Regions from separate parts of the Kurthia sp. Dielmo genome, predicted to be linked through region 1. Evidence: riboswitches for the same ligand, from Rfam matches in the RefSeq annotation. Region 1 holds a riboswitch; the other holds the start of a gene.
The links. Region 1 has a riboswitch for FMN ahead of ribE (riboflavin synthase). Riboswitches for the same ligand answer to the same signal wherever they lie in the genome.

Region 1 (15,796 bases):
TGTGTAGGCTTAGTGAATACAGAGAATGGCTTGATTGGCACATTTACGCCATCATTTTTAACTGTACCGCTCGATGGTCAGCGAGGCGTCGGTTATATTTCGCAAAGTGGCGCTTTTGGTGTATTAACGTATATGGCAGCCGCACAGCATGGTATTAACTTTAACTATTTTGTTAGTACAGGGAATGAAATGGAGTCCAGCTTTGAAGATTTCATGGAATATATGGTACATGATCCGCAAACGAATATTATTAGTGGTTACTTAGAAGGTGCTAAAAATCCAGAAAAATTGAAAGCGTTATCAAAAGAGTCTCTTCAAAAAAATAAGCCAATTTTATTGATGAAAACAGGTAAGAGCTCGGCTGGTAGTCGTGCAGCTGCATCTCATACAGGTTCACTTGCAGGCTCAGATAAAATCTATGATGCCTTTTTTAAACAGCATGGCATTATTCGTGCAGAGGATTTTGATGATGTTATCGGTTTTACGAAATTATTTAATCCCAATAAATTACCTAAAGGAAATAATACAGTCATTATTACAAGTTCAGGTGGTCGTGGCATTAATGAGGCGGACCGTTGTGAAGCACATGGTTTAAACATTGTGGAGCTATCTGCTGAAACACAGGCGGCTATTCAAAAGAGCTTGCCGGACTATGCGAGCACAACGAACCCAGTTGATTTAACAGCTGCCGCAATGGTATCGAACCCGGAGTTTTATTTGGAGCCATTAAAAGTACTTGTAAATGATCCGGAAGTTCATAATATTATTTTTACTGATTTCCCGTATGCTTGGGATGAAAATTCACCGCAGCTACAAGAATTTATTGAATTAAGTAAGGCGAGTGACAAAGTCATTGCATTATTCCCATTCCCACTCGATGGTATGACCTATCCAAAAGCGACAAAAGCTTTAGTAGAAAACGGTATTGCGGTTGTACCATGTAATCTAAATCCAGTGCGTGCACTGAAGAAGCTAGTGGAATATAGTGAGGCATATCGACAATCTTCGATTACTTCACTAGCAGATTATCGTCAACCACATGCGGTATTAGATGATTTATTAGTATCAGGTGAAACGTTGAGTGAAGCACAGGCAAGTGAAGTGCTGGCACGCTATGATATTCCAACAACAGAGCGTCGTATTGCGACATCACTTGAGGAAGCGGTAGAGCATGCCACAGCGATAGGATACCCAGTCGTGCTAAAAATTGATTCACCAGATATTCCACATAAGACAGAAGCAGACGCAATTCGGTTAAATGTACAAACACCAGAAGAAGTGAGTCAAGCGTATGTACATAAGACAGAAGCAGACGCAATTCGGTTAAATGTACAAACACCAGAAGAAGTGAGTCAAGCGTATGTGGAAATTGTGAAAAATGCGCGAAGCTACAACCCAGAGGCACGTGTCCATGGCGTTTCTGTACAGGAAATGTTGGGTGAAGGTGTTGAAATAATTATCGGTGCACATAATGACAGCACATTTGGGCCAGTAATTATGGTGGGACTTGGTGGTATTTTCGTTGAAGTATTCCAAGATATCGCTTTTAAAGTAGCACCAATCAATCGTCAAGATGCATTGAATTTACTTGATGAATTAAAAGGAAAATCAATTTTACATGGTGCGCGTGGAAAAACGCCAATAGATACAGAGGCAATTGTCGATGTACTGCTAAAAGTATCGGCGCTTATGACGGATCATGGAGAGCAGATTCAAGAGCTTGATATTAATCCACTTGTTGTATACGAAAAAGGTATTAGGGCAGCGGATGCGATGCTTGTTGTGAAAGAGCAACAAGTGATTCGACAAGCGATGGAGGGATAGTAATGAGCTTAGCACATTTAATTGGAAAAACAGGAAAACCTTATAGAGTAGAAATTGAAAAACGTCATATTCGTCAGTTTGCAGAGGCAATCGGGGATACAAACCCGCTTTATCGTGATGAGGAATTTGCAAAAACAACAATACATGGTGGTATCATTGCACCGCCAACATTCCCGATTGCGATGTCAGAGGAAAGTGACGAGGAGTTAGATTTAGGATTAGATTATAGCCGTATGTTACACGGGGAGCAGCGCTTTATTTATACGCGCCCAATCCGTCCAGGGGATGTATTAACATGCCAATTAAAAGTGACGGATGTATATGAACGTAACGGTAAAAATGGAACGATGGAATTTATCGTGATGGATACGGAAATGACAGACGAGGCGGGACAGCATGTTGTCACAAGTCGTACAAATATTATTTATCGTCCGATTTCGGCGAATGCATAGGGAGGAATGACGATGCTAGAACTAGCACAGTTAACAACAGGGCAGGAACTTCCTGCTTATACAAAGGAGCCTGTGACAAAAGTACAGCTCGTAAAATATGCGGGAGCCTCAGGGGATTTTAACCCGCTTCATACAGATGATGCATTTGCACAAAAAATTGGGATGCCTGGTGTTATTGCACATGGCATGCTCATCATGGGTTTCTTAGGAGAATACGTCAATCATCTTGCAGGAACTCTTGCAACGGTAAAAGATTTTAGTATGCGTTTTGGTGCGATGACATTTCCGAAAGATACGATCACATGTCGAGGCGTGATTAAAGAAACGTATGAAAAAGACGGTTCACGCTTTGCGGTGCTGACATTATATGCAGAAAAAGGTCCAGAAAAAATCGTTGGTTCAGGAGAGGCAACGTTACAATTTTAAGTCGAAGGAGTGTTATGGATGAATCAAATTCGAGATAAATACGCCATCGTAGGTGTTGGTGAAAGTAAACGTTCAAAAAATTCAGGAACGACACCGTTACATTTAGCATTAGATGCGGCTCGTGCAGCTATTGCAGATGCAGGAATTGAAGCAAAAGAAATCGATGGCTTTATGAGCTATTGTGAAAATGATTCTTGCTCACCGCATCAATTAGCAACCTATTTAGGTGTACGACCAAATTATGTTAAAGAAATTTTAGGTGGCGGTAGTAGTACGGAAATGCTAATTGCAGATGCTGTTGCTTTAATTGAAACAGGCCAGGCGAATACAGTGCTTATTTATCGCTCGATGAATGGACGCTCTGGTATGCGTATGGGAGGCGGTGGCTGGAGTAGTGGCTTATTACAATCAGCCTTTGATGGCGGCAGCTACATCATTCCATATGGTGCGGCAAGTCCAGGGCAATGGTTTGGTTTATTCGCTACGCGTCATATGAAGCAAAATGGCTTAACACAAGAGCATTTAGGTCATGTATGTACAAGCTTCTATGAACATGCACAGCGTAATCCAAATGCCTTCTTCTATGGTAAACCATTAACAATGGAAGAATATCTACAAACGGCGCAGCTAAGCTCACCGTTTACAAAACATGATTTTTGCTTAGAGTCGGACGAAGCGAATGCGATTATCGTCACAAGTGCTGAACGTGCAAAAGATTGCCAGTCAAAACCCGCTTATATTATGGGGATGGCTGCTCGTCGCGCGGTATCTCATGCACATTACTGGAAAAACATTGATGAAGTGGCGTCTGATTATGTCGCACAGCCGTTATACGAAGCGGCAGGTGTCGGGCCAAAAGACATTGATATTGCATCGATTTACGATTGCTTTAGCTGGGTGGTATTACGCCAATTAGAAGCATATGGTCTTGCTCCCAAAGGCGAATTAGGGGACTTTGTCGCTGCAGGAAACTTGAAAATTGATGGACAACTTCCGACAAACTTAGCGGGCGGAATGCTGTCAGAAGGTTATACACATGGTATGAATAATGTATTAGAAATTGTCCGCCAAGTGCGCGGTGAATATGAAGGAACAGAACGTCAGGCGAAAAAACATGATATCGCGATTTGTACAGGCTGGGCAGGTCCAGATATGGCTGGCGCAATGATTTTACGAAAATAGGGGGAGTTCACATGATTGAAGAAACAAAAGTAGAATACGCGAAACCAATTCCATTAAAAACAATCGACAATGCACCGTACTGGGATGCGGCGGATCGTCATGAGCTTGTACTTCAAAAATGTACGAGCTGTAATACCTATGCACATCCACCAGGCCCAGCATGTGCTCATTGTGGAAGCCAGGAGCTTGTGTGGGAAAACCGAGGAACGGAAATTAGTGGCACAATTTATACGTATGTCGTTTCTTATCGTCCATTTTTACCAGGCTTTGAAAATGATATGCCGTTAGTGATTGCGGTTGTTGAACTCGATGAATTACCAGAAGTCAAAATTATTGGCAATGTCTTAGAGGCAACAGTCGAGCAAATTGATATTGGAACACCAGTAAAAATGGTGTGGCAAGACATTACAGAGGATCGTGCATTGCCACAATGGACGCTCGCATAAGGTTGAGGAGGAAACGCGATGGATTTTTCATATACAGCACAGGAAGAACAATTTCGACAGGAGTTACGTACATGGCTTGAAGAAAATCTGCCAGAGGGATGGCTAGCGTCGCAACAACTACCGTCAGAGGAAGCAGAGCTAGGTCAATTTTTACGTAAGTGGCAAAAAACATTAGCAAATAGCCGCTGGGCAGCGATTGCATGGCCTGAAAAACATGGTGGACGTAATGCGACACTGATGGAGGAAATTATTTACCATCAAGAAATGGTTCGTGTGAAAGCGCCACCACTTGTAAACTATGTGGGACTTCATATGGTTGGACCAACCTTGATGCAAATCGGAACACCAGAACAACAGGAAAAATACATCCCGAAAATTTTAACAGGAGAAGAAGTGTGGTGCCAAGGCTATTCAGAGCCAAATGCAGGTTCAGATTTAGCAGCTGTACAAACGACGGCCGTTAAAAAAGGGGACAAGTGGGTGATTAATGGTCAAAAAATTTGGACAAGCTTTGCTCACTTTGCAGACCGGTGCTTCCTTGTTGCGCGTACGAGTAAAGGGGAGAAAAAGCATCATGGCATTACATGCTTCTTACTGGATATGAATCAGCCTGGTGTAGAAGTACGTCCAATTATTCAGATGAATGGTGAACATGATTTTAATGAAGTATATTTGACGGATGCAGTAGCCTATGACAGTGAGATTATCGGACAAGTAGATGATGGCTGGCGTGTGACGATTGCGTTATTAATGCATGAACGTACAGGTATTGGTGCTCAAGTATTTTCACTTGAACAGCAATTTGCAGAGCTTGTGAATGTAGCTCAAACGGTTACAGAGGATGACCAACCATTGATTGCGAAACCAGAAGTACGTAAGCGTCTACTTGACTTATATATGAATCAACGTGGCTCGTTATTAAATTATTATCGCAATTTAACAAAGCAGCTAAAAGTGGGACATCCGGGTGTAGAAGGCTCGATGGATAAATTATTTGTTAGTGAAATGACGAAAAAATTATTCTCAGAAGCTATTTCAATTCAAGGTCACGCGGGAATGCTGTGGGAAGAAGATGCTGTACAAGACCAGGGTTATTGGCAGAAAAATTATTTGTATTCATTTGGTCAAACAATCGGTGGTGGTACGAGCGAGATTCAAAAAAATACGATTGCGGAGCGCATCTTAGGCTTACCAAAAGATGTCGGTCGCTAGAAGGGTTGGTGAAGGTCGATGGATTTTTCATTAAACGAAGATCAAGAGTTATTTCGAAAATTTGTACGTAAATATCTTAATGACCAAGAGCAAACGAAAGTAGCGCGCGATTATATTGCAGGAAATGTCGAAGCAGTGAAGCAAGCAATTACAGGTGTTAATGAGCTTGGCTGTATGATGGTAAATATTCCAGATGATTATGATGGCATGGGTTTAGGTAAACTTGATCTTGTGCCAATTATGGAAGAGTTTGGCCGCACATTGATGCCAGGTGTCTTTTTAGAGACAAGTGCCTTTGCTGTGCCAATTATTAATCAGTTTGCGACAACGGAGCAAAAGCAACAGTATTTATCAGAAGTCGCAAGTGGTGAAAAAGCGTTCACCATTGCCTGGCTAGAGCCTGGTAGAAGTTATACAGAAAAAGGCATTCAATTAGAAGCTATACTTGAGCAAGAACAATTTACGCTAAATGGTATGAAGACGCAAGTAGCCGATGTGGCATTTGCACAGTACCTTATCGTACCGGTACGTGTTAACGGTGAAGTGAGTATTATTGTGGTAGATAAGGAGACGCCAGGCCTTACAATCACAGCGCAAAAAGGCTTTGATGAAACACGTCAGCTATCAAGTATTTATTTTGATAATGTGACGGTGCCAATTAGTGCGTTAATCGGACCACTTGGAGAGGGTTGGGGAATCCTTCAAGAAGGTTTGTTATCGTATAATGCGGCTGTATCATCCGTTTGCGTCGGTGCGATGGAAAAAATTATTGAAGTGGCGAGTGAATATGCATGTATTCGTGAACAGTTTGGGCAAGCAATTGGGCGCTACCAAGCCATTAAGCATCGTCTAGCAGATATGAAGCTGTCACTTGAAACAGCACGTTCACTCTCTTATTATGCAAACTGGGCACTTGAAAAAACATCGGAGGATCGTGTAGAAGCTATTTGTAGTGCACGTATTTTTGCGACGCAAGCCTTTGTTGAAATTGCCGCGCATAATATTCAAATTCATGGTGGTATCGGCTTCACTGAAGAAATTGATTGCCACTTATTTGTGAAGCGTTCACGTTTCTACGAAAATTACTTAGGTACACAAGCGCAGTACTATGACCAAGCCATTTCGGCGCTTGGTTGGGATGCAGCAACTAAAGCCAAAGAACATGAAAATTTACTGATTTCTTAAAAGATAGTTGGTTACTATTTGGAATGGGACTTCTTGAAGCATTTGTTAATGTATAGAACATTTGCTAATGGAAGTCTTTTTTTGTTGAAAATTTTATTTCGAGGTGAAGTCGATGTTTAAAACAAATCGTACAGTTGAATCGATGTCCTATAAACAAAAAGCTCTGCTTGTCGCTGGAATTTTCTTATGTATGGAATTAGGACTCATGGTGTCTATGGAGTTTTCAATTGCTCTGCCTAGCATTATTACAGACATTGGCGGAGCGGAGTTTTATGCGCTTATTTTCACGGTTAATCTTGCTGTATCTGCAATTGTTACACCATTTGTTGGTAAATTGAGTGATATTTATGGACGACGTCAAATTTTAATTATTGGTATTTTAATTATTTTAGTATCGGAAGTGATTACACCACTACTCGTTTCAAACGTCTATCATCTGATGATTTTTAGAGGTATTCAAGGAATCGGTGGTGCCACGACGGCTGTTGTCGCATTAATTGTCATCAGCGATATTTTTGACATCGAAAATCGTGCGAAATTTTTAGGCTTCTATGGATCATTAAATGCACTGACAGCTATTATTGCGCCTACAGTAGGTGGAATTTTTGTACAATACTTCTCATGGCATTGGGTATTTTATTCAATCGCACCGGTAGGCCTTATTGGCTTAATTATTATTTTGAAATTAATGCCAAATATTCCGAAAGTAGAACGTGCCAAGATGGATTATCTAGGAGCAAGTATTCTATCCGTTTCTATTTTATCATTGGTGGGCTTAACATCTTTTGGAAGTCCAACCGTTACGCCTGTACTACTTGTTGTATTAGCAGTTAGTTTAGTTGCATTTATTATTCGTCAAAAGAAAAGTGCAGATCCATTAATTCCATTACGCTTATTTAAGCATCGTATTTTTACAATTTGTATCTTAGCGAGTACGGCATGCATGTTTGCGGCAACAGGAATGATTTATTTCTTACCACTGTTTTTACAAAATATTCATGGTTTCTCACCGACAGAAACCGGTATTTTTATGACAGAAAGAGGCATTACATCGTTTATTTTCGCAGCAATAAGCGGTTTTATTGTAGCAAAATTGAAGGATTTTAAGCTTGTTGCGATTGTGGCAATGTGTATTTTTGCAAGTATGATTTTTGTATTAACATTCTTTACAGTATCAGCACCAACGATTATAATCACCGCTATTTTTCTTGTGTGGGGGAGTTCAAGTGGGGTATTAATTTCTATTTTCCATACAGGTATTCAAATGAATTTACCTACAAAAGAAATTAGTGTAGCGATGAGTGTTATGCAATTAGCGGTTAGTATGGGTGCCTTACTAGCAACGTCTTTACTAGGCATGTTCGTGCAAACTGAAAATTTAAGCCAAGGATTTAGCTACTTACTGTATACTTGTTTAACGGTTGTAATTGTGACGTTAGTTGCTTTTGTAATTGTCGTACCAAAAAAGAAGCAAGTTGTTGCGCCAATTCCCGCAGAACTAGAGAAAAGTATTCCAGAAAGCTAAAAATGCCAAGAGGATAGAACTTGTCTTACAGTTTGGAACAAAAAAAGGCATCGCGCCAACGCGCGATGCCTTTTTCTTATGTTCTATTTTTTATTATTTATACGTTGAATTTTGAAATTTCTTCGTTTAAATTACTTGCTAGCTGCGTCAGCATATTTGCGGCGGCTGTGATTTCTTCCATTGTGGCATTGATTTGCGTGGCGCTGCTTGTCATTTGATTTGTAATAGAGGCCACACTTTTAATTTGTTCCGCAACAATAGAAGTTGCTTGTTGAATATCATTAAATGTCTTACCCGTTAAATTGACCGTTTGTACACCATTTTTTACTTGTGTCGTTACTTTTTCCATTTGTGTTGCTGTTTCGCGCATTTCCTTTTGAAGCGCATCAATAATTGAAGTAATTTTATTTGCAGATTCATTCGATTGTTCCGCTAATTGTCTAACTTCATCCGCTACTACTGCAAACCCTTTACCTACTTCACCTGCACGTGCTGCCTCAATCGCTGCGTTAAGTGCAAGTAGATTTGTTTAATCAGATATATCTGTAATGGCTGAAACGAATGTTTCAATATTTGTAGAATGCTCACTCAAGGATTTAATAGATACAAACATATCATCTACTGATTTTTCGATTTCTTGCATATATAAAACCGTATTTTGAACATCTTTTTGATCAGATTTAGCCTGCTTATGTGCATCTGTTGATATAGTAGAAACATTTTCCGCTGCTGCCGCTACTTGCTGAATGCTTGCTGTAACATTCGATAAAGAGGTGCCACTTTGTTGGATATTTGTTTGTTGCATCATAGATTGTTGTGAAATTTGCTCAATTGATAATGCTACTTTCTGTGCTTGATTTGTCATTTTAAATAATGGTTTCATTTTATTTCTAAGCAGGATGAATGTTCCTAAAATAAAGAGAATATATATAATAAATATACCCATAATCATTAAGCTAGTGAAAGAGGTTGTTTCAGCCTTTGAAGATTTTTCTTGAATAAACCTAGCCAAGTCACTTTCAAAGGTTTTAAATAAACCTTCGATTCTGTGAATTTTTGCTCGTATTCATTTGAAAATAATAATGTAGAAGCTTGTTTTTGATCACCTTTCGTGTGAAAATCAGAAGCTTGAATTTCAATATCCGCTAATTCATTTGATTTTTATTGGATGGTTGTCAGCTGAGAAGTAATTGTAGTAGGTACATTTAATTTACTAAGTTCTTTTTCAACTTTACCAAATAAATTTGCTTCTAGGGCTTTTTCATACTTATCGTTAAATTGTTTATTTCCTGTTTACACATATAAGCGTATTTGAGAAGATAAGTATTCATTTTCAGATTCTAGCGATGTTTCGAGCACTTCAATTTCTGCTTTATTAAGTAATATGTTTCGCATTTCTATATTATTTTTTACAAAGATACTACCAAAAATAGCTAAAATAAGAGCTAAAATGATAGTTCCAATTGAACCAATATTTAAATATTTTTTTAATGTCATAAAAATTCCTCCTGACTAGATAGTCTTTTAAACTTAAATATCTCACTATTGTAAAACTTTAAACTCATTTTTATTTATTAAAAATGATTCTTAAGGCTAATTAAATGCGATTTAAATAATAAAAAAATGTATTTCACAAAAATAAAATATGTTGTTTTATAGGTCAAAAAGATTTAAATAATAAAGGGAAAAGCAAGTTTTTAACACTGAAAACAAGACCTTAATTTTCTGAATTTTTATTTTTAGTAGTCAAATGAAAAAATTAGTGCTACAATCAATCCCATAAATGAATAACTTCCTTCGGGGTAGGGTGCAATTCCCAATCGGCGGTTATAGCCCGCGAGCTTTCGAGCAGGATTCGGTGAAATTCCGGAGCCGACAGTATAGTCTGGATGAGAGAAGGAATCGATGCATGACGATGGTGCGCAGCAGCGTTTCACTATGGTTTATTTGAGCATCGTAAAATGTAAACCCCGCTTGGTTAGAATACCAGACGGGATTTTTTAATTTTAAAACTACATAGCAATTCTTCGGGGTAGGGTGCAATTCCCAATCGGCGGTTATAGCCCGCGAGCTTTCGAGCAGGATCTGGTGAAACTCCAGGGCCGACAGTATAGTCTGGATGAGAGAAGAATGCGCAGAAAAAGTGTACAATTGTACGCTTGTTTGTCGACGCATAAATCAAGGAACCCCGCTATTACGTGAGGTTCCTTTTTTAAATGCCCAAAAGTTTGTTCGTAGTACCCCTCTATTCATTTATCCGATAAAACCAATTTATTTGGTTTAGAAAGGAGAATGAGCCATGTTTACAGGAATTATTGAAGAAGTTGGGAACGTGCAAAAAATTTCTAGACAGCAACAAGCATTAGCATTAACGATTTCGGCAAAGAAAGTGTTAGAGGATGTGCGTATTGGCGATAGTATTGCAGTCAATGGTGTATGTCTAACGGTGACAGCTTTCACATCAATAGCCTTTACAGCAGATGTCATGCCGGAAACCTTTCATGCAACAAGTCTTGCAAAGCTAGCATCGGGTGATGGTGTTAACTTAGAACGTGCCATGCAGGCAAATGGTCGATTTGGTGGTCATATTGTCTCGGGTCATGTTGATGGTATCGCAACCATTGCGAAGAAACGTACAGTATCAAATGCCGTTTATATTGATTTACGAATGGATGCTGAACTGACACATTACTGTATTCCAAAGGGCTCGATTACAATTGATGGTACAAGTCTAACGATTTTTGATGTTCGTGAAAACGGAATTACGGTATCACTTATTCCTCACACCTATGCGGAAACGATTTTTAGCAAAAAGCGAGAAGGTGCTATCGTTAATGTTGAAAATGATGTAATTGCAAAATACGTCGAAAAACTGACAGCTAAACAGAAGCCATTAACACGCGATTTTTTAGCGCATCATGGCTATTAGGAGGGAACGACATGCTACATACAATTGATGAGGCACTTGAACAATTACTAAAAGGGAAAATGATTATTGTTGTTGATGATGAGGATCGTGAAAATGAAGGCGATTTTGTTGCATTGGCAGAATATGTGACTCCAGATACAATCAATGCGATGGCTACATACGGTAAAGGCTTGATTTGTACGCCAATTTCGACATCGATTGCACAAAAACTAAAACTTACACCAATGGTTACGAATAATACAGACAATCATGGTACTGCTTTTACAGTAAGTATTGATTATAAAGAAACCGAAACAGGGATTAGTGCATTTGAACGTGCATTAACAATTGAAAAAATGATTGGTAGTGATGAGCCAACAGATTTCCGTCGTCCTGGCCATATTTTTCCGCTCATTGCAAAAGATGGCGGAGTGTTAGAACGCCGTGGTCATACTGAAGCAGCCGTTGAATTAGCGAAGCTTGCAGGTGTGAAGGAAGCCGGCATTATTTGTGAAATCATGAGTGCAGACGGTCATATGGCACGCCTGCCAGAGCTTGAACGCATTTCAAGAATGATGAACTGTCCATTAATTTCTATTGAGCAATTAGTCGAATATGTAAAACAACAAAAGGAGCTGGTTACACATGGGTAAAACAATCGAAGCACAATTAGTAGGTACAGGGTTAAAAATCGGAATCGTTGTTGGTCGTTTCAACGAATTTATTAATTCAAAATTAGTTGATGGGGCAATGGACGGGCTTTTACGTCATGGTGTTGAAGATAAAGATATTGACACGGTATGGGTGCCAGGAGCATTTGAAGTGCCGTTTATTGCAAAAAAATTAGCAGAAAAAGGCGAGTATGATGCAGTAATTGGCTTAGGTACGGTTATTCGTGGCTCTACAACACATTATGATTATGTATGTAATGAAGCAGCAAAAGGTATTGCGCAAGTTGGATTACAAACTGGTATACCCGTTATTTTTGGTATTGTGACAACAGAGTCGATTGAACAAGCAATTGAACGTTCGGGCACAAAAGCTGGTAATAAGGGATATGATGCGGCAATATCTGCAATTGAAATGGCAAACTTAACAACATTATTAAAATAATATAATTCTTTTAACGTTTAATAGCTAATTATAGATATACGTCAAAAGAATGGATGCAATAATCTAAGTTTAGAAAATTGACTATATAATATATATAGAAGAAACACAAAAAAACGGGCATTGTAATATGAATGTCCGTTTTTGTCTTCTTTGTATTCCTTTAAAATCTCTTAGGACTTATTAAGCGAATAAAAAATAAAAGCTAGTAATAGGTTTGCTGTGAAGAATTATTATATGAAAGAAAATAAAGGAAAGAGCTCTAAAGACAAGACTAGAGACATATTGAAGTGTTCTATTATGTAAAAAAATTTCCATCATGTATAATGAAAACAATATCAAATGAATTGGAGGTAGTCATATGGAATATTATTCATTACAACATTTACTAGAGAATACGGAAGTTTGCTTGATGAACCGAGAAACCGGGGACAAGTACGATACGTGGTCGACAGAAGTTGAAATTGATTTAACGAGTTTAGGTATCCGAGCGGAGCATTTTGAAATTACACAGTTTGATATCGACATCGTACATAATAAGGAGCGTGATACAACGTTTTTTATTAATGCGACGCCATATGGCACCGATGATTATGAAATCTACTTGTGGTTTAATGATATATTAGGTCCACGCCTCATGGATATGTTTTTACGGACCATTCATGAGTTTGTACGAGAAAAACAAAGTTTAGCCGAGTCATTTATGAGCGATGATGACTGGACAAATGACTAATGGAGGGTGGCTTTGGCCACTCTTTTTTGTGCTATAATGAGGCTAATGAAAGTGTAGGAGGAATCTGACATGGCTTGTACAATACATGCCTGCTCTCAAGTGGGCTAATGCGGTCCAATTCCGTTCGGCTTTGGACCATAAACCAATTGCCTAGACAAACGGAGGAATAATGATGATAAATCCAATTTTAACAGTAGCTAATGTACGCTTGATTGAGCAACAAGTAAATAAAATTTTAAACTCGAAATCGTTATCAAAAGACCCGGAAATACTAAGTGCAGTAAAAGGTATTGCAGTTGCTGAACTAAAAGAAAAACTCCCTGTAGCGACAGAAGAAATTTTGCGTGCTGTTACCCAAATTTCTGATCGTACGGATGCTGAGCTTTTTATTGAGAGCTTAAAAATTTATACGATTCCATTTAAAGCAATTTCTGAAAAAGGACTGCAAAAACTATTTCGTAAAGATAAAAAATTAAAATTGCCGAAACTTGAAACCATTGATTGGCACGGTATTAGTTACTTATCATGGGCAGATCAAGGAACACATCGCCAATATATTGTCATTGAAAAAGATGGCACATTTATAGCGTTGCGTGGTATATCGCAGCCACAATATTATACGAAAGGCATTTGTGCAATTTGTAATCAGCATGGACCAGTTCATTTATTTACGGCAACGGTAAAAGGAAATGAAGATCGGTACACATCTTATAGTAATTATATTTGTGATGATCCTGAAAAATGCAATGCACATGTGACCGATTATAAGGTGCTAGAAGACTTTGTTGCGCGTAATTTAGTATAGTCTATAGCAGAAAGTAGGAAGTTTTTATGAAAGAAAATACTACATGGTTGCATATTCGTGCGACAATTACATTTGTCTCGCTTATCTGCTTAACTCTTTTTATCGCAATGGTTGCGATCTCAAAGGAGACTGTTGTGATTGATGTCAGTACCGCAAAATATATTTTCTTTGGTGCATTATTTTTATTTTTAATTGAATGTATTCGATTTGCACTACGATTTTATTATAATGTACGCTATAAATGGCTAATGATACTAGGCGGTATTTTCTTTGCTGCATGGGTCGTTGTGACATTTATTTGGGCAGTTTTATGAGTCATTAACATAAGAAGAGGCTTTGAGATACGAGTAACAACAACCGCTCCTTTGAGCATAAGAAAAACCGGAATCGTGCTGTGACGCGGTTCCGGTTTTTCTTATGCTAGATTTCTAAATTAAATAGACCGTTATATAAACGTGAAAATATGAAATAAAAATCACGATTATGAATAAAGGAACAGGGAATATAGTGTTGTCAATAGAGAGTGTAAGTTTTTAAATAAAAAGGCTTATTATTAATATATTCCTATATTGAAAAAGTTATTTAGTACTATAACCTAATCCTAATTACTTATTCTAATTTACAAACAAATCACATAAAATGAATAATATAGGGATGTTTGGATAAGTAATTTTGAGTGAAAAAGGAATGATAGTTTGTTTAAAATCGAGTTTATTGAAGAAGGTATCTCCATTCGAAAAATTATTTTGAAAAACTTAAAAACATGTACAGAAGAAATTTGCTTTGATCATACAATGCTATTGAGTTTTCGCAACTTTCGTTTTATGGAGATTGGAGAAATATATTGTTGTAAATTATTTTTATCAGGAAAAGTAACAGCTGATGGAGAAACGTATCGTTTTAATCGTTATGTTTCAATAGGTACACAACATTTTTGTGAAATTGTCAATTTTAAGGGAGATATCTATTACATAGAAGATTTTCACATGAAGAATCATTGTAAATTTATACGCTTTCATGTTGAACGGAAAGATTTAATTCAAGTAGGAGAAATTATACATCCTATTTTAAGTGAATAGTGAGGGGGATATAAATGAGTGGAGCTCGTTTTTATGAAAAATTGAGTCGGGAATTATCGCTCGTCCTTAGACATATGCCAGAAAAATATAACTTAGTTCTAGATGATCGGGGATGGGTGTCACTGGAACAATTATTAGCAGCATTGCATCAAATGGATAAATGGCGTTTTGTAACGATTCAAGATATTGAGAATATGATGAAACAGGCTACTAAACAGCGGCACGAAATAAAAGATGGACGAATTCGTGCGTATTATGGGCATTCATTTAAGGAAAAAATTAGAAAAGAAATTGCTATACCACCGCGTTATTTGTATCATGGCACAACACCAGAGGCAGCGGAACAGATTGTACAACAAGGTCTTAAGCCTATGTCACGTCAATATGTGCATCTATCAACAAATATTAAAACGGCACGTCTTGTAGCCGAACGTCGTACAGCAACTCCTGTATTATTTCGTATTGATACACAGCAAGTGAAGGAGCCATTCTATTTTGGAAATGAAGATATTTGGCTTGTTGACGCTATTATGCCTGAAAATTTGGAAATAATGCTATAGTGTAGGAAAGGAGGCGTTTATATTATGAAACAACTCTATATGAAACAAAAAATATTTAGCTTAAGTGGTAAGTTTTCAGTAACCGATTCCGGACAACAGGACCAATACTTTGTTGAAGGGAGCTTTATGCAAATACCTAAAACATTTACGATTTTGGATAAACAGCGTAATGAAGTAGCGCATATTACGAAAAAAGTATTTAGCTTTTTACCGAAGTTTTTTGTAGAAGTTGATGGACGTGAAATTTTAACAATTAAAAAAGAACTATCTTTTTTTAAAGGTCGTTATACCATTGAAGATGCTGCAATCGAAGTGCGCGGTGATTGGTGGGACATGGATTTTTCTGTCT
Region 2 (15,796 bases), on a different contig from region 1:
ACCGTTCATATGAGCATAAAAAAAACCGGAATCGCGCTAGAGCGCGGTTCCGGTTTTCCGTTGCGAACGCTAAAAAAGGAAAATGACGTGTTTTGTCCCAGCCTCGTTTTTCGTTACACTAATTTTAAAAAGAAAAGTGCTAGCGCTAACACCATGAAGGCAATGGTAATGAAACGATAATGCTTTATCCATGCCTCTACTGCTAAAAAGAGCAGCACAACAAAGACGATCCATTCAATCGATTGAGTAATAAGCGGTTTTTCTAAAAACACATCAACAACAATAAAAAGAATAAGTCCCACTAGTAAACTATAGCGTATACCGGTTACCAAGCGAATTCCCCCATTATGTAAAAAAGAGAGCCGTAGTAACGACTCTCTTTTTGATTATTTACTTAAGTGCAAGCGTTGTTGTTTTTCAATCCATGTGTGTAACACTTTAAATAATACCATGACAACAACCGTTAGGATAACACCTTTTAAAATATTAAATGGTAAAATCCCAATTGCGATTGATTTCACTAAAACAGCACCTGTATCAACAGGCATGTTTAGGAAATAGTTGTACATCGGCATAAATACGAAGTAATTTAGTAAGCTCATGCCTACTGCCATTGTTACTGTTCCTGTCACTAAACCGAATGTTAAGCCCTTTCTCGATTTCATACGACGTTGGATGAAGTACACTGGCATGATGAATAATAACGTTGTTACAAAGTTTGCGATATGTCCGACTGGTACACCTGTTGGGCTTCCTTGCATAAACCAATTGATGACATTTTTAAAGAACGCAACGCCAATACCGGCTACGGGTCCTAATGTAACGGTTGCAAGCAATGCTGGCACGTCACTAAAATCAATTTGCAAAAAGGCTGGAAACGGTGGTAGTGGGAATTGGAACAGCATGAGTAATGCTGCGATTGCTGACAGCATCCCAACGGCTGTCATCTTTTGTAATTTCGTGTTTTTCATTTGTCAAAGCACTCCTTCTGTGCGATTCACTTCACAAAAAGGAAAGATGCAGCTTACTTACTTGTAGTTGCCATTTATAAAAGAAAACCCTTATGTGCAGTCGCAACATAAGGGAGAATAAGGCATCGTCAAATAAGCGACCTAATGAGCAAAATTGCTCGTTTAAGTGCTGTACCTTCACCTTCTCCCATCCAGACTATACTGTCGGCTCCAGAGTCTCACTGAATCAGCGTTTTACGGCTCGCGGGCTTTAAACAATACTGTTTATTTACCGCCGGTCGGGAATTACACCCTGCCCCGAAGATGAATCATATTATTATTTTTACACTTTTATCATACATAACAACTTGGAATTTGTAAAGTGCAACTACTTTAAATTCGAGATAATTTTTTTAAGACTTAAACTTTCGGGTATACCTTGCGCGAGGTAATTGAATAAACCCGTTTATTTCAATCAAAAGAAATGACACGATGTGCGAGAACATTCACCAAAAACTGCGCACATAATGATGCTATCTCGACCGAGGCACGCAGCGTGACTTTACAATTACGATTTGCGACAACGAACAGCTCATTGCCGGGCTTGCGGGCGAGATTTTCGGTCAGTGGATGCTAATTGATTATTTAATCGTTGATGAACATTACCGCAAAAAAGGATATGGTGAAACGCTTTTAATAGAAGCGGAAGCGCTGGCTCGGCTTTAAGGAAGTGTATGTACGGCGACATTTCCCACAGACTGGCTCTGAGCATTTTAAAAAAAATTATAAAAAAACACGGGTAGCGATTTTGTCGCTACTCGTGTTTTTATATTTGTTCTAATGGTAAATAGAATATAAATGTCGTGCCTACATCGACCGTACTTTCAACTAAAATACGACCTTTATGTGCTTCGACAATATTACGCGCAATGGCAAGCCCAAGTCCTGTGCCCGCCTTGCCGCGTGTACGTGCTTTATCCGCCTTATAAAAGCGCTCAAAAACATACGGTAAGTCCTCTTTTGGAATTCCTGCCCCGTCATCTTGCACGCGAATACGCGCAAAATTCACTTGTTGGTCAACAAGCACCTTCACATGCCCACCATTTGGCGTGTGGCGAATAGCATTATCGATTAAATTCGTCAGCACCTGCTCAATGCGGTCTTGGTCGACAAGTAGCGTCGCCTCATTCGTAAACGCAGATTCAAACGATACATCAATATTTTTTTCACGACCACGCTGCACAAATTTTTGCGTAATACGCTCAAAGGTTGGATTGATTGGGAAAACATCTTCATATAATGTAATATTCCCTGATTCCATACGTGCTAAGTCCAGTAAATCATTTACAAGACGGCCCATGCGCTGTGATTCATCGTAAATAATACGGATGATTTCCTTTTGCTCTTGCTCATCTTGCACGATGTCATCAACGATTGCCTCTGCATAGCCTTGTAACATCGAAATCGGTGTTCGTAGCTCATGCGATACATTGGCAATAAAATCGGAGCGCAGTTTTTCAAGGCGATGCTCTTCTGTTTGATCACGAATGACCGCTACCGCGCCACGTACCTTATTGCTCGCACTATAAAGAGGACTAATCGAAATGATGTAATACACGCTATCAATTTCAAGCTCCTCTTCTAACTGCTCCTCAAGTTCAAGCACATGGTCAAGCATATGATAGATTTCAATTGGTAGTGGCTTTTCACTATCGCTGCCTTTATTTAGGAACCAATCTTGTAGCAATAGCTCCGCTGGTGGATTGCTTAATAACACAGTACGGTCCTTATTAAACGTAATTACCGCATCGGTCATTGATGTCAAAATGCTTGAGAGTTGTTCTTTCTCCTGATTAATGACTTCAACATGATGTTTTAGCTGACGACCCATTTGGTTAAAGGCTGTGCCAAGCTGCCCAATCTCATCGTTTTGAAAAACGGGCACCTTCGTATCAAATTTCCCCTTCGCTAAATCAAACGCCGCTTCACGCATTTTTCGTAGCGGACGTGTAATACGCGATGATAGGAAGAACGTAAATAGCGTCGTCAAAACGAGCGCAATCGCTGCTGCTAAGAAAACAATTTTTGTCGTCTGCTCGGTCGTACGGTGAATGGCATCTGGACTTTGATAAATATAAATGACGCCATGCTCAGCCGATGTCGTTTCAATTGGATACGCCATCACAATATACGATTCTTTTTTATTTTTTTCAGTCGACGATGGCAGCATCATTTCTTTAATAACCGGTGTCTTTGATGTAAATGCCTTATTTAACTTCGCCGACTGTGTAATTTCATCTCGAATGGCTTGTCGATTTTCACCAGACTGTAGTGAAATGACGACATCACCTTGTTTTTCAGCAACGAGTGCATTCGTTTCGTCACTAATAATATCCGATAAAATACTTTTTGTTTCTTTTACGGAATAGTGGTGGTCGTCCATAATACGCGCGACGACGGCCGCCTCTTGCTTTAAGTTTTTTTCAGCTTGCTGTGTATGGTAGTTGTTTAGAAATTCAAGCATCAGTACTGTAAAAACAAACAGTACAAATGAAACGAGAAGCAATATGGTTCCCCATAGCTTCCCGACAATACTATTCCAAACGTTAATCTTCATCTACAACCTCAAATTTATAGCCAACGCCCCATACTGTAACAATCATCTTCGCTGCACTTTCAGATACGCGATTTAATTTCTCACGTAAACGTTTCACATGCGTATCTACTGTACGAAGATCGCCGAAGAAATCATAATGCCATACTTCTTTTAACAGTTGCTCACGATCAAATACCTTGTCCGGTGCTTTCGCTAAGAAGTATAGTAGCTCATACTCTTTCGGTGTTAAGTTTACTTCGGTACCATCTGCTGTCACGCGGTGCGCATCATGGTCGATAGTTAAATGTTTAAAAACGACTAAATCTTTTGATGAAGCCGTTGTTGAAATTGGCGATGTTGTAGCAGAACGGCGTAAAATCGCTTTAATACGTAACACGACTTCACGTGGGCTAAATGGTTTCACAATGTAATCGTCAGCGCCTGTTTCAAAGCCTTCGACACGGTTTGCTTCTTCCCCTTTAGCTGTCAGTAAAACGATTGGCGTTGTTTGTGTTTCGCGGATTGCGGCACACGCCTCTAAGCCATTCATTTCTGGCATCATAATATCTAACACGATGGCATGATAATCACGGGCTGAAGCCATTTCAACAGCTTGCACACCGTTTTCACCTTCGTCCACCTCATATCCTTCTCGTTCTAAATACATTTTCAATAAACGACGGATTCTATCCTCATCGTCCACGACTAAAATTCTAATTTGCTCTTCCAAGCTGATCCCTCCTAGATTGCGTTACTTCTATTGTACAATTACCCTTTCAAAATGAAAAGAAAATCATCTACTCGGCATAGGAATGCAGCCCTGCAATAATTAAGTTAACCGCAATTAAGTTAAACATAATAATCGCAAAGCCTAAAACCGCTAGCCAAGCTGAGCGTTTCCCTTCCCAACCACGCGATAGGCGTACATGTAAAAAGGCGGCATAATAGAGCCACGTAATGAGCGCCCATACTTCTTTCGGGTCCCATCCCCACATACGACTCCAGGCTTCCTGTGCCCAAATCATCGCAAAAATTAATGCGCCGAGTGTAAAGACCGGAAAACCGATTAATACTGAGCGATAACTTATTTCATCAAGTAGGGGTAATGTCGTTTTTTGAACGAACGGCTGCAATACCGCAGCGAGTCGTTTGCGTAAAAGTATGCGTAGCGCACCATATAGAACGGTCCCAGCAAGCAATGACCAAATGACCGTCGTTAATTTTTTCGCATTAATCCATGCTGGTACTTCAACAAGTGGCTCGAATGCCTCTGTTGTTTGTGCGTCGTATTGATGCATGCCAATAAGCGCTGGCGTATGATACGTAATCGCAGCACTTTCGCCCTCCTTATCAACATATGTATAGCTTGCCTCGTATCCTGTCGCATTGAAATAGCTTGTAATCGCCACAAAGCCGATCACCACAACGAGCGTATACAAGATAAATTCTAGCCAAAAGCGCTCCATCGAACGTTTGGATACATCAATCACCTTTAGTAAATAAATCAGACCACTAAAGGCGCTAATCGCTAATATGGCTTCACCAATCACGGTCGTTAACACATGAATCGTTAGCCAGTAGCTTTTCAGTGCCGGAATAAGCGGTGCTACCTCGCGCGGAAACATACTTGCATAGGCGATAATAATAATCGCAACCGGTAAGGCAATTAATCCAAGCGATGGCACGCGGTACAACGCATATAAAATTAAAAAGGCCCCGACGACACACATGCCAAAAGCCGTCGTAAATTCAAACATATTACTAACAGGGGCATGCCCTGTATAAAGCCAGCGCGTCACAAAATAGCCAACATTTGCGGTAAAGCCAATGATACTTACAACAATGGCGGCTTTTGAAAAGCGCAAATGAGAACGCTTCTCCTGCTCTTTCTTCCCATGAACAGCACCGCCAAACAACAATGTTGCGACTAAATAACAAATAAACGCTGTGAATAATAATGTACTACTAATACTAAGAAGCATCGTTATCGCCTTCCTTTTCGCGCTTGTCATCAAATGAAGGCAGCGCTAATTTTTCAGTTATATCGGCAAGCTCTTTTTTAAATGCATAACCTGCTTTATTCGCATGCGCTGCGAGTAAATAGGCTTCTGGTGTCTGCTTTATCCAAATGCGACGATGACTCATATAAGAGCCAATGATAACGCCCAGCATAAAGATGATCCCCCCAACAATTAAAATGGGCATGGTCACATCCTTACGTACTTTAAGACCTGTAATATCCCGCGTATCTGCTGATTTAAAGACCATTTTATACGCCGTTTCCCCTAAAGGCTCGCTCGTCTTTTGAATTTGCACAAAGCTCGTTTCACCTTGCTTTGTTTCGGCTGTATACATGTTAAATAAAAAGGCCGGGTTATTTGGATTTGGCGATTTGGTTTGTGGGGCACCATCTGCATCAAAGCCATCAAAGTCTGGGTAATAGCCCGCAAGTTCGACACGTGCGCCATTTTTTAATGCATAGCGCTGCTGCGGATTGGCTAAATCAATCGTTACGTCGCCAAGAGATTTACCTGATTTTTTTTCCGTTAATTGAAAGGTCATCGTTTTTAATTCATCGAGGCGATAATCCATTTGATACAGCGCATAGCCATCAAACTTCGCTGGATGATTGACCTGAATGGATGCCTGCTTTAACTCCTGAAGATTTGCAGTATCACCCGCAAGCGTATCCCCTTTATAAATGACCGCCTTCGTTTCGTATTTTTTCGCAACGGAATTCACGGCATTTTCAACACGTTCACCGTCATACGTTTCTAATATAAACGCTTTATTTTCCACGAAATACCCCGCGGCACCTGGTATCGCCGTCGTATCTCCTTCGCGTACCCATAGCTCCTCATCGACATAAAAGCCTGGTACGAGGCGAAGCATGACACCGCTTAAAAAGATCAGTAGCCCGACATGATTAATATACGGGCCGAAACGTGCAAAACGGCCTTTTTCGGCTAATAGCGCGTTATCCTCTAATCGAACGCGGTAGCGCTTCGTTGTTAATACGCGGGCCGCTTCTTCTAGCGTTAGTTGTTCACGTGGTACCTTTAGCGTAAAGCGCTGGCGTTTTAAAAAGTTATCGTGCTTTGTAACACGCTGATTAAACAATGCTTTAAATAATGGCACCCCACGGTCAATACTTGCAATGACAATCGATGCCGCAAGCGCTAACACGAGCGTTTGGAACCACCAGGAATTGTATAAGTCCGCAAAGCCAATCGTATAATAAATCGTCCCAAAGACACCATATGTTTGGGTATAGGCTTCTTTTGGAGATGCAAACGTTGAAGTATCGACAAACAATACTTGCGGCAAAATGGTACCGAGTGACGCCGCAATCAATGTCAACACAATTAACAGCACCCCAAATTTCACATTGGCAAAGAGCGCCCATATTTTATCAATGAGCGTTTTCTTTTTCGTTTTTGAACGAATTACTGCGCCGTCATAGCGCATATCAAGCTCTGTCGTTAAGGGCTTGCCGCAACGCTCACAAAGCTGTGCGCCGTGCGGATTCGTATGCCCACAATCACACTTCATGTCTTCCACCTCTAGTTCGGCTGAATCCTCTTCATATTATTTTTAATCTCTTCATCGGTCATTTCACCGGTAATAATTTTAACGATTTTCCCATGTTCATCAATAAGCATCGTCGTTGGAAGCGGGTCGATATTATACGCCCGCAACACACTTTTTGACGTATCAATCGCTACCGGAAACGTCATCCCGTATTGCTTCATAAATGTTTTCACTGCATAGTCTGACTCCGCAACATTAATAGCCAGTAGGTTGACGCCTTTATCTTTAAACGTTTGGTATTGTTTATCAAATACCGGCATTTCCTTTTTACAGGGCTCACACCACGTACCCCAGAAATTAAGTACAACACCTTGGCCTTTATAATCTGTCAATGTATGCTGCTTCCCATCAACATCTTGTAGTGTAAAATTCGGCGCCGTATCGCCGACTTGTAGTACTGCACGCTCCTCTTTTGTTGCCGCACTATAGACCGTATAAATAATGGCCACCACTAAAATCGCGATGATGCTGCCACGTACCCATGCACGCTTTTTCTTCATCCTCTATCCCTCCCTGACTATCATAACGTTCAATTATGTACAAAAAATGAAGAAAAGCGGATAAAATCGACATTTCGACTTTATCCGCTCGTTTTATTATTTACCGATTTTACCTGTTTGCGCAAGTGCACGAAGTTGTTTTACTTCATGCGGTGTTAATTCACGCCAGTCACCAGCGTTTAAGCCATATGTTGTTAGGAAGCCAAATTGTTCACGTTTTAACTTGCTCACGCGGTAGCCGACTGCCTCGAACATACGACGTACTTGACGGTTACGGCCTTCATGAATAGTTAATGACACGATTGATTTTCCTTTTTTCGCATCTGATGAAATCACGCGTACTTTAGCCGGTGCTGTTTTCCCGTCTTCTAGCATCACACCACGCTCTAATTTACGAATCTCTTCACGTTTAATTAAACCATTGATTGTCGCGATATATGTTTTTTCCACATTGTATTTTGGATGTGTTAACACATTAGCGAATTCGCCATCATTTGTTAAAATAAGCGCGCCAGTCGTATCGAAATCAAGACGTCCTACTGGGAAAATACGTTCATTCACTTGTTTGAATAAATCAACAACTGTATCACGACCACGGTCATCTGTTACAGCTGAGATTGTATTACGTGGTTTATATAATAAGAAGTATACTTTGTCTTCTTGTTCAATTTTCACATTATCAACTTCAACTCGGTCAGTTGGTGTTACTTTCGTGCCTAGCTCGCGGACAACTTTACCGTTGACCTTCACTTGACCATCTAAAATTAATTGTTCTGCTTTACGGCGCGATGCGATACCTGCATGCGCAATTACTTTTTGTAAACGTTCCATTATTAAAAAATCCTCTCAATCGTCTCCCGACGGTATTGTATTGCTTGTACTACTTTACAAGACTTTTCATAAAAAAGCTATTTTGTTTGCGCAAAAGCTTCTTGGAATTTTGACATAAATAAGTCTTGCTCTTCTTCTATATCAAATTCTTCCACTTCAAGCGGTGGTAAATCTTCAATACGATTTAAGCCAAAATAGTTTAAAAACTCAGTCGTTGTGCCGTATAAAATGGCACGACCTGTTCCTTCTACGCGGCCCACTTCTTGAATTAATAGCTTTTGATTCAATGTATGCAGTGGACGCTCACATTTTACGCCGCGTAAATCTTCAATCTCTACACGTGTAATCGGCTGCTTATACGCCACAATTGCTAATACCTCAAGTGCCGCCTGGGATAGACTCTGTGCCGGTGGGTTTTCCACAAGCTTCTCAATTACCTCTGCGTTCGCCGGTTTTGAAATGAGCTGATACGTACCTGCAAGTTCTTTTAACATAATGCCACGCGCTTCGTCGTGATCATAGCGTGCTTTTAATTCACTTAATGCCTCTTGTAGTTCCGTCGGCTCACTATCTGTTAACTGGGCAAGCTGATGTAATGTCAGCCCATCCTCACCAATAACGAACAATAAGCTTTCTATTTTACTCATCAATGTTGTCAAATTGTTCATCGTCGATGTCTTCCTCTCGTAATTGAACAAATAATTGCTCAAAGTTTTGTTGTTGCTCTACCGAAACGATTTGACGCTTCATTAATTCTAATAGCGATAAAAACGTCACAACAAGCGTTTCGCGGTCATCCGATGGAAAAAGCTCATGAAATTCTGCGCGCCCCTGCATCGTACGCAATGCATCGATAACGGTACGCATTTGTTGTTTTACGGTTAACCCTTGTTTTGCGACACGCGTTGCGAGTGGTGCACGCATTTTTTTTCGCTTCAGCATTTTTTGGAAGGCTGCTACCATATCATAGACATTGACCGATAGCTCAAGCTGTAACTGCTCTTCCTCCATATATTGCGACAAATCAGTTGGCGGACGCGTATACATTTGCACGCGCTCTTCCTCGCGTTCTTTTAACTGGAACGCCGCCTCTTTAAATTTACGGTATTCGACTAAGCGGGCAACTAATTCATCACGTGGATCGACTTCATCGACATCTAGCTCGATATCATCAAGCTCTCCTTCATGAATCGGTAGTAGCATTTTACTTTTGATTTCAAGCAATGTTGCGGCCATCACTAAGTATTCGCTCGCCTCATTTAGCTCTAGTACTTGCATCGCTCGTAAATGCTCCATATACTGAGCAGTAATCTGTTTCATTGGTATATCATATATATCAATTTCCAAGCGGTGAATTAAATGTAATAATAAATCCAGAGGACCTTCAAAAGCGTCCAGTTTTACCTCGTAAGACATACACATCATCCTGACAAAAAATAGATTCAATCTAAAGTATAGAGGAAAGGAAGCAAAATGTACAAACGTTCTTTCGTGTTATTTTTAAGTTATTTCAATCGTAATCGTGATTATTTTGAATGTCATGAAGTGTTAGAAGAGCACTGGAAAGAGGTGGCGCCAGGTGTGCGCGATCATGAACTTGTCGGCTTTATCCAACTGGCCACTGGCATGTATCACTGGCGACGGGGCAATTACCGCGGTGCACAGACGATTCTTGCTAAAGCATCACGCCATCTTCGCCTCCATCCGACAAGCAGCTATTACACTGGCATTGATATGGCGACGCTGTTAGCGCAGCTGACACATATCGAGCAGCAAGTACAGCAGCAGGCGCCATTTAAGCCCTTTGCAATTTCTATTGTAGATGCGAAATTACAAGCACAAGTTGCCGCAGCGCCACTTCCTGACTTATCGGAAGACTTCATTCGTGATAAGCATAAGCTCCGCAATCGTGACGACGTGATTTTACAGCGCGCTAAGCGTTTAGCTGCGAAGCACCCGCACTAAAAAAAGAGGCCTCCACTAGTCGGAGACCTCTTTTTCTATGTTGTTAAAGATGGGCATTCTCTTTTGCAATTTTTGTCGCAACATTATCATAATAACGCTGAACAATTTGACAAGGAACTAACTCGCCACATGCTTCCTCTGCCGCTACGGCTTCAAGCATTTGGCGCCCAATCCCTTCCCCGCGGTGAGACGGATCAACTGTAATGTGGCGCACAACCCAGTGCTCTGGTTGTTTCTCAACGCCTACTAAGCCGATATAATCTTCCTCGCATTTCCATAAGTAAAGCTGCCAGTCATCTTCGTTTTCATATATACGAATCGTTTGCTGCAATACCTTGAGATTTTTCTCTTCTGGCATGAAAGAAAGTAGCCCCATCGCTATTTTTTCGAATGCTTTTTTATAACGATATAACATGTTTTTATCCCTCTTCTTTTTTCGCCTCAAACTTCACTTTGACTATCCTACACGAAAAAATCGAACGACGCAACATTTTTTCCAAAAATTAGGAAACCACTACCATTTTAATTCAATATCTAATTGAGCCATATCCTCATAGCTTTCACGTTTCACTGCAAGCTGATGGTTGCCATTTTCGACGAACACAACTGCCGGACGTCCTACGCGATTGTAGTTTGAAGCCATTGAATAGCCATAAGCTCCTGTACAGAAAGTCGCCAAAATATCACCTGTTTGTACTTCTGGTAACTTAATATCTTCAATAATTTTATCGCCCGATTCACATAATTTACCTGCTACTGTATAATTTGTCGTTAATGCGGCATTCATATTATTCGCAATCGCACCCTCATATTTTGCCTCATAAAGTGCTGGACGAATATTATCACTCATACCACCATCAACCGCGATGTATTCACGTACATCTGGCACCGTTTTATGAGAGCCTACTGTGTAAAGTGTCGTGCCCGCATCACCGACTAGTGAACGGCCTGGCTCAATCCAAATTTCTGGTAGCTCAATACCAAAGGCCTCCGCTTCTTTTTTCACGGCTTTAATCATATCATCCACGTAAACGGCTGGTTCAAGCGGTGCATCTTCTGCTGTATAACGGATACCAAAGCCGCCTCCTAAATTTAATACCGTCGCTTCGAACGCGTATTGTTGCTTCCATTCAGCCATTTTATCCACAACCTTTTCCGCTGCTAAGCTAAATGCTTCTGTTTCAAAAATTTGTGAGCCGATATGACAGTGCATGCCTTTTAATTGTAAATACTCATCTTCGTATAATGCTTTGAATGCTTCATCTGCTTGACCATTTGATAAATCAAAGCCAAATTTCGAATCGGCTTGTCCTGTTGTGATGAAATCGTGTGTATGTGCCTCGACACCTGGTGTCACACGAATTAAGACTGCCATTTTTTGTTGGCGCTCGCGTGTTAATTGTTTTAATAGCTCAATTTCATAAAAGTTATCAATCACGATACAGCCGATTTTTGAATCAAGCGCATACGTTAATTCTTCAACACTTTTATTATTGCCATGGAAATGAATCTTTTCTGTTGGGAAGCCTGCTTTTAGCGCTGTGAATAATTCACCGCCTGATACGACATCGACAGATAAGCCTTCCTGTTGTGCTACTTGGTAAATAGCTACAGCTGAAAAAGCTTTTGATGCATAGGCAACTTGCGCTTTGACGTTTTCTTTTTTAAATGTCTCCACAAAACCTCGTGCACGCTCGCGGAAAAGCGCAATATCGTAAATGAATGCTGGTGTGCCGTATTCTTTTGCTAATTCAACCGTATCGACGCCACCAATCGCTAAATGACCTTCTGATGTTACGGTTTGTGTTCCATATAAATGCATATTCATTCTCCCCTAACCACATTGTTGAAATATTCGTAAAAATTATTATACTCAGAACTTTAACATAAAAAAAGGCGTAATTCTAATTTTTTCGAATTTTTATGTAGAACACTGTATAAATGAAAGAAAATTGGTCGTTTCTTCTATTAGTGCGTATTTTTAAAACGTCCTTTGCTAGCAAGTGAAAAAAATTCACCCTTTCCTTACACATATGCTTCATTGAAAATCCTTTATCAGAAATACTTGATAAGCTCAGGAAGCGTCTTTTGGCTACGACATAGTTAAAAATAAGTGCCAAACAATGCCGATATGCATAATAAAAAAGCTTGCGCTATTAATTATCTTGCAGAAAGCAGTCAAGCAAAATTTTTATTCACTATTTTTGCGCATATCATTATTATTTTTGCGCTTATAAAAAAGCCTGTTTTCATGCAAAATGGGTTAAAAAAGGTCGTTTCCGATGCTCTACCGGGTTGTTTTAAGCGACGAACTCGTGCAACTAGCTTGCTCTCTGTCATTTATTTTACACGCGCTAAAATGCGCCATTTTGTAAATTCATTCGTTGATTTCTGGTCAAAAAAAGCCCCAAACAACGTGAAACGGGGTGAAAATCGACCTCTAGCGGATGTTTTTGAGCCGTTTTTGTCAATACTGCGTGCTAAATTATATTAACTATCGCCAGCTTTATCGTATTTATTTGCGTCTACTCGCTATTCAAGCAAATGATTACGCAATATCCAGGCCTATCGACGTAGTGCTGGCACATATTCAAAAATATGTCGTATCGAAAAGACGCTTTCTCGGCTTTTGACGAGTTTTAATTTTTCACAACAAAAAAGCATGTTCACTCGTGAACATGCTGAAAAGATTATGCTTCTTGCCACTGCGCTAATACACGTACTGCAAGCTCTGAGAAATAATTAGCCGCAACGCTTAAAGCATCTTCTGTTAAACGGAATGCGGGATGATGCCAGCCGTGTGGTCCATCGACGCCCATCCAGACGAAAAAGCCTGGAATCGTTTGTTGATAAAAGGCAAAATCTTCGCCCGCAGGATTTGGAATGGCTTCTACTGCTGCATAGCCAATCGCTTCTGCCGCCTCACGTGCAACTGTTTCAAAGCGCACGGCATTATCTACAACTGGTAAGTACGGGAACCACCGGAAATCCGCTTTCGCACCGTAACTTGCGGCAATGCCTTCTGCAAGCGCGCGCATACGTTTACCCGTTGTTTCACGGTCTACTTCTTGGAATGAGCGTACCGTTCCTTCTAATTCAGCTTTTTCCGGAATGACATTCCACGTATTACCGGCTTGGAATTTTGTGACCGATACAACGGTATTACTAAATGGACTTAAGTTACGGCTCACAATTGATTGGAAGCCAGCAACAATTTGCGAAGCAATGACGATGGGGTCAATGGTGTCATTTGGAATACCCGCATGACCACCAATGCCTACTATATCTAATTCAAAACGGTCCACACTCGCCATTAATGAACCTGATTTTACACCAATCGTACCTACTGGTAATTCCGGTTTATTATGCATACCAAAAATCGCGGCAACATTTTGTAGTACACCTTTTTTCACTACGTAATCTGCGCCCTGCGCTACTTCTTCTGCTGGTTGGAAAATAATGCGCACCGTACCTTTTAACTCAGCTACACGCTCTTTTAATAAGAGTGCAGCCCCAAGAATCGATGTCGCGTGAAAATCATGTCCACATGCATGCATGATGCCCTCATTTTTTGATGTGAATGTTACGCCAGATTGCTCCGTAATCGGTAATGCATCAATGTCAGCACGTAAGGCGATTAACGGCCCCGCTTGTGCCCCTTTAATTTCTGCAACGACGCCCGTTTCTAAACCAAAATCAATAATGTCAATGCCCGCTTCTGTTAGCCAATTTGTTAAACGCTTTGTCGTTTCGTACTCATGAAATGACAACTCTGGATGCTCATGTAGCTCTCGACGATATGCCACTAATTTTTGTTGTAAATCCATCATTTGTTCCTTCTTTCTATCTTCTTGTGTTTCATCGTATGCTCGAACGACATGCTTGTCAATATTCAAGTAATCAAAAAAAGCGCCAGGAACATGTCCTAGCGCTTTTTTGCCGATTACTCGGTAATCACTTCTTCAATTAATGCTGGAATGGCTGGTTTGGTATCGACAATTGAAATATTCGCATAGATTTTTTCGATAACTTCTTGTACATCTTCGCGGTTCGCGTAGATTGTTACAAGTGAGTCGCCCTCTTCTACGGCGTCACCCACTTTTTTGTGTAGCATTAACCCAACAGCTAAATCGATTTCAGATTCTTTTGTTGCACGTCCTGCACCAAGTAGCATCGCCGCTGTCCCGATTTCATCCGCCACAATATGACCGATGAAGCCTGCTTGTTTTGCTGGAACTTCTACTTTGTATTTCGCCTGTGGTAATAGTGATGGATCATCTGCTACTGCAGGATTGCCGCCTTGTGCCTTAACAAATTGCTTAAACACGTCTAGCGCCTTACCGTTTGCAATCACTTCTTTTAGCTGTTCACGTGCTTCTTCAAGCGTTGTGGCATGCCCTGCTACAACAACCATTTGAGAGCCAAGTGTTAAGCATAGCTCTGTTAAGTCCTCTGGGCCATTGCCTTGTAATGTTTCAATCGCCTCTTTTACTTCAAGCGCATTACCGATTGCTGCGCCAAGTGGCTGGTCCATATCTGAAATGATGGCCATTGTTTTACGACCGACTGCATTCCCGATTTTCACCATCGCTTTCGCTAATTTAATCGAGTCTTCCTTCGTTTTCATAAACGCACCGTCACCTGTTTTAACGTCTAACACGATTGCGTCAGAACCAGCAGCAATTTTTTTACTCATAATTGAGCTCGCGATTAACGGAATACTTGAAACAGTGCCTGTTACGTCACGTAATGCATACAGTTTTTTATCAGCCGGTGTTAAATTACCTGATTGTCCGATAACAGCTACTTTAATGTCATTTACTTGTTTCGCAAACTGCTCTGTCGTTAATTCCACATGGAAGCCTTCAATTGCTTCTAACTTATCGATTGTACCACCTGTATGACCTAGGCCACGACCACTCATCTTCGCTACCGGAACACCTGTAGCCGCTACTAATGGGCCAAGTACAAGCGTTGTTGTATCGCCCACACCACCTGTCGAGTGCTTATCAACTTTTACACCATCAATGGCAGACAAATCAATTTGGTCACCTGATTCAACCATTGCCATTGTTAAATCAGCACGTTCGCGGTCCGACATATCTTGGAAGTAAATGGCCATTGCTAAGCTACTCACTTGATAATCTGGAATTGTACCATTTGTATAACCTTCAATAAAGAAGCGAATTTCTTCTGTTGTTAATTCATGTCCGTCGCGTTTCTTTTCAATAATATCTACCATGCGCATCGTATAATCCCTCATTTCATCAAGTTAAAATCAAGTTAGTTTAGGTCATTTAAGAAACTGTCACCGTACTGTGGTAGCGAGACGTCGAAGTTATCCGCTACCGTTGCGCCAAGTG

Region 2: it holds a riboswitch for FMN, as region 1 does, so the genes downstream of both, KTHG_RS03685 (ECF transporter S component) here and ribE (riboflavin synthase) in region 1, are expected to answer to the same signal.

What each region holds. Positions count from the first base shown of each region.
Region 1 covers NZ_HE578958.1:151,470-167,265, reverse strand. Annotated here, with positions in the region: gene KTHG_RS09430 (acetate--CoA ligase family protein) at 1-1,824, shown strand, start outside; gene KTHG_RS09425 (MaoC family dehydratase N-terminal domain-containing protein) at 1,827-2,276, shown strand; gene KTHG_RS09420 (MaoC/PaaZ C-terminal domain-containing protein) at 2,289-2,702, shown strand; gene KTHG_RS09415 (thiolase C-terminal domain-containing protein) at 2,721-3,884, shown strand; gene KTHG_RS09410 (Zn-ribbon domain-containing OB-fold protein) at 3,896-4,330, shown strand; gene KTHG_RS09405 (acyl-CoA dehydrogenase family protein) at 4,349-5,542, shown strand; gene KTHG_RS09400 (acyl-CoA dehydrogenase family protein) at 5,561-6,727, shown strand; gene KTHG_RS09395 (MFS transporter) at 6,840-8,252, shown strand; gene KTHG_RS21630 (methyl-accepting chemotaxis protein) at 8,350-8,754, opposite strand; gene KTHG_RS21625 (methyl-accepting chemotaxis protein) at 8,782-9,117, opposite strand; gene KTHG_RS09380 (hypothetical protein) at 9,546-9,749, opposite strand; FMN riboswitch at 10,042-10,157, shown strand; FMN riboswitch at 10,272-10,387, shown strand; gene ribE (riboflavin synthase) at 10,552-11,181, shown strand; gene ribB (3,4-dihydroxy-2-butanone-4-phosphate synthase) at 11,193-11,813, shown strand; gene ribH (6,7-dimethyl-8-ribityllumazine synthase) at 11,806-12,273, shown strand; gene KTHG_RS09360 (hypothetical protein) at 12,632-13,003, shown strand; gene KTHG_RS09355 (FusB/FusC family EF-G-binding protein) at 13,176-13,808, shown strand; gene KTHG_RS09350 (hypothetical protein) at 13,835-14,122, shown strand; gene KTHG_RS09345 (hypothetical protein) at 14,504-14,887, shown strand; gene KTHG_RS09340 (RNA 2'-phosphotransferase) at 14,902-15,447, shown strand; gene KTHG_RS09335 (LURP-one-related/scramblase family protein) at 15,472-15,796, shown strand, end outside.
Region 2 covers NZ_HE578956.1:668,022-683,817, reverse strand. Annotated here, with positions in the region: gene KTHG_RS03690 (hypothetical protein) at 114-332, opposite strand; gene KTHG_RS03685 (ECF transporter S component) at 387-971, opposite strand; FMN riboswitch at 1,147-1,280, opposite strand; gene KTHG_RS22105 (GNAT family N-acetyltransferase) at 1,518-1,676, shown strand; gene KTHG_RS03675 (ATP-binding protein) at 1,777-3,567, opposite strand; gene KTHG_RS03670 (response regulator transcription factor) at 3,557-4,276, opposite strand; gene ccsB (c-type cytochrome biogenesis protein CcsB) at 4,344-5,528, opposite strand; gene resB (cytochrome c biogenesis protein ResB) at 5,518-7,098, opposite strand; gene resA (thiol-disulfide oxidoreductase ResA) at 7,110-7,637, opposite strand; gene KTHG_RS03650 (pseudouridine synthase) at 7,734-8,468, opposite strand; gene scpB (SMC-Scp complex subunit ScpB) at 8,546-9,136, opposite strand; gene KTHG_RS03640 (segregation/condensation protein A) at 9,108-9,884, opposite strand; gene KTHG_RS03635 (DUF309 domain-containing protein) at 9,942-10,433, shown strand; gene KTHG_RS03630 (GNAT family N-acetyltransferase) at 10,477-10,848, opposite strand; gene lysA (diaminopimelate decarboxylase) at 10,948-12,255, opposite strand; gene KTHG_RS03620 (hypothetical protein) at 12,565-12,927, shown strand; gene KTHG_RS03615 (amidohydrolase) at 13,124-14,260, opposite strand; gene KTHG_RS03610 (pyrimidine-nucleoside phosphorylase) at 14,377-15,681, opposite strand; gene deoB (phosphopentomutase) at 15,717-15,796, opposite strand, start outside.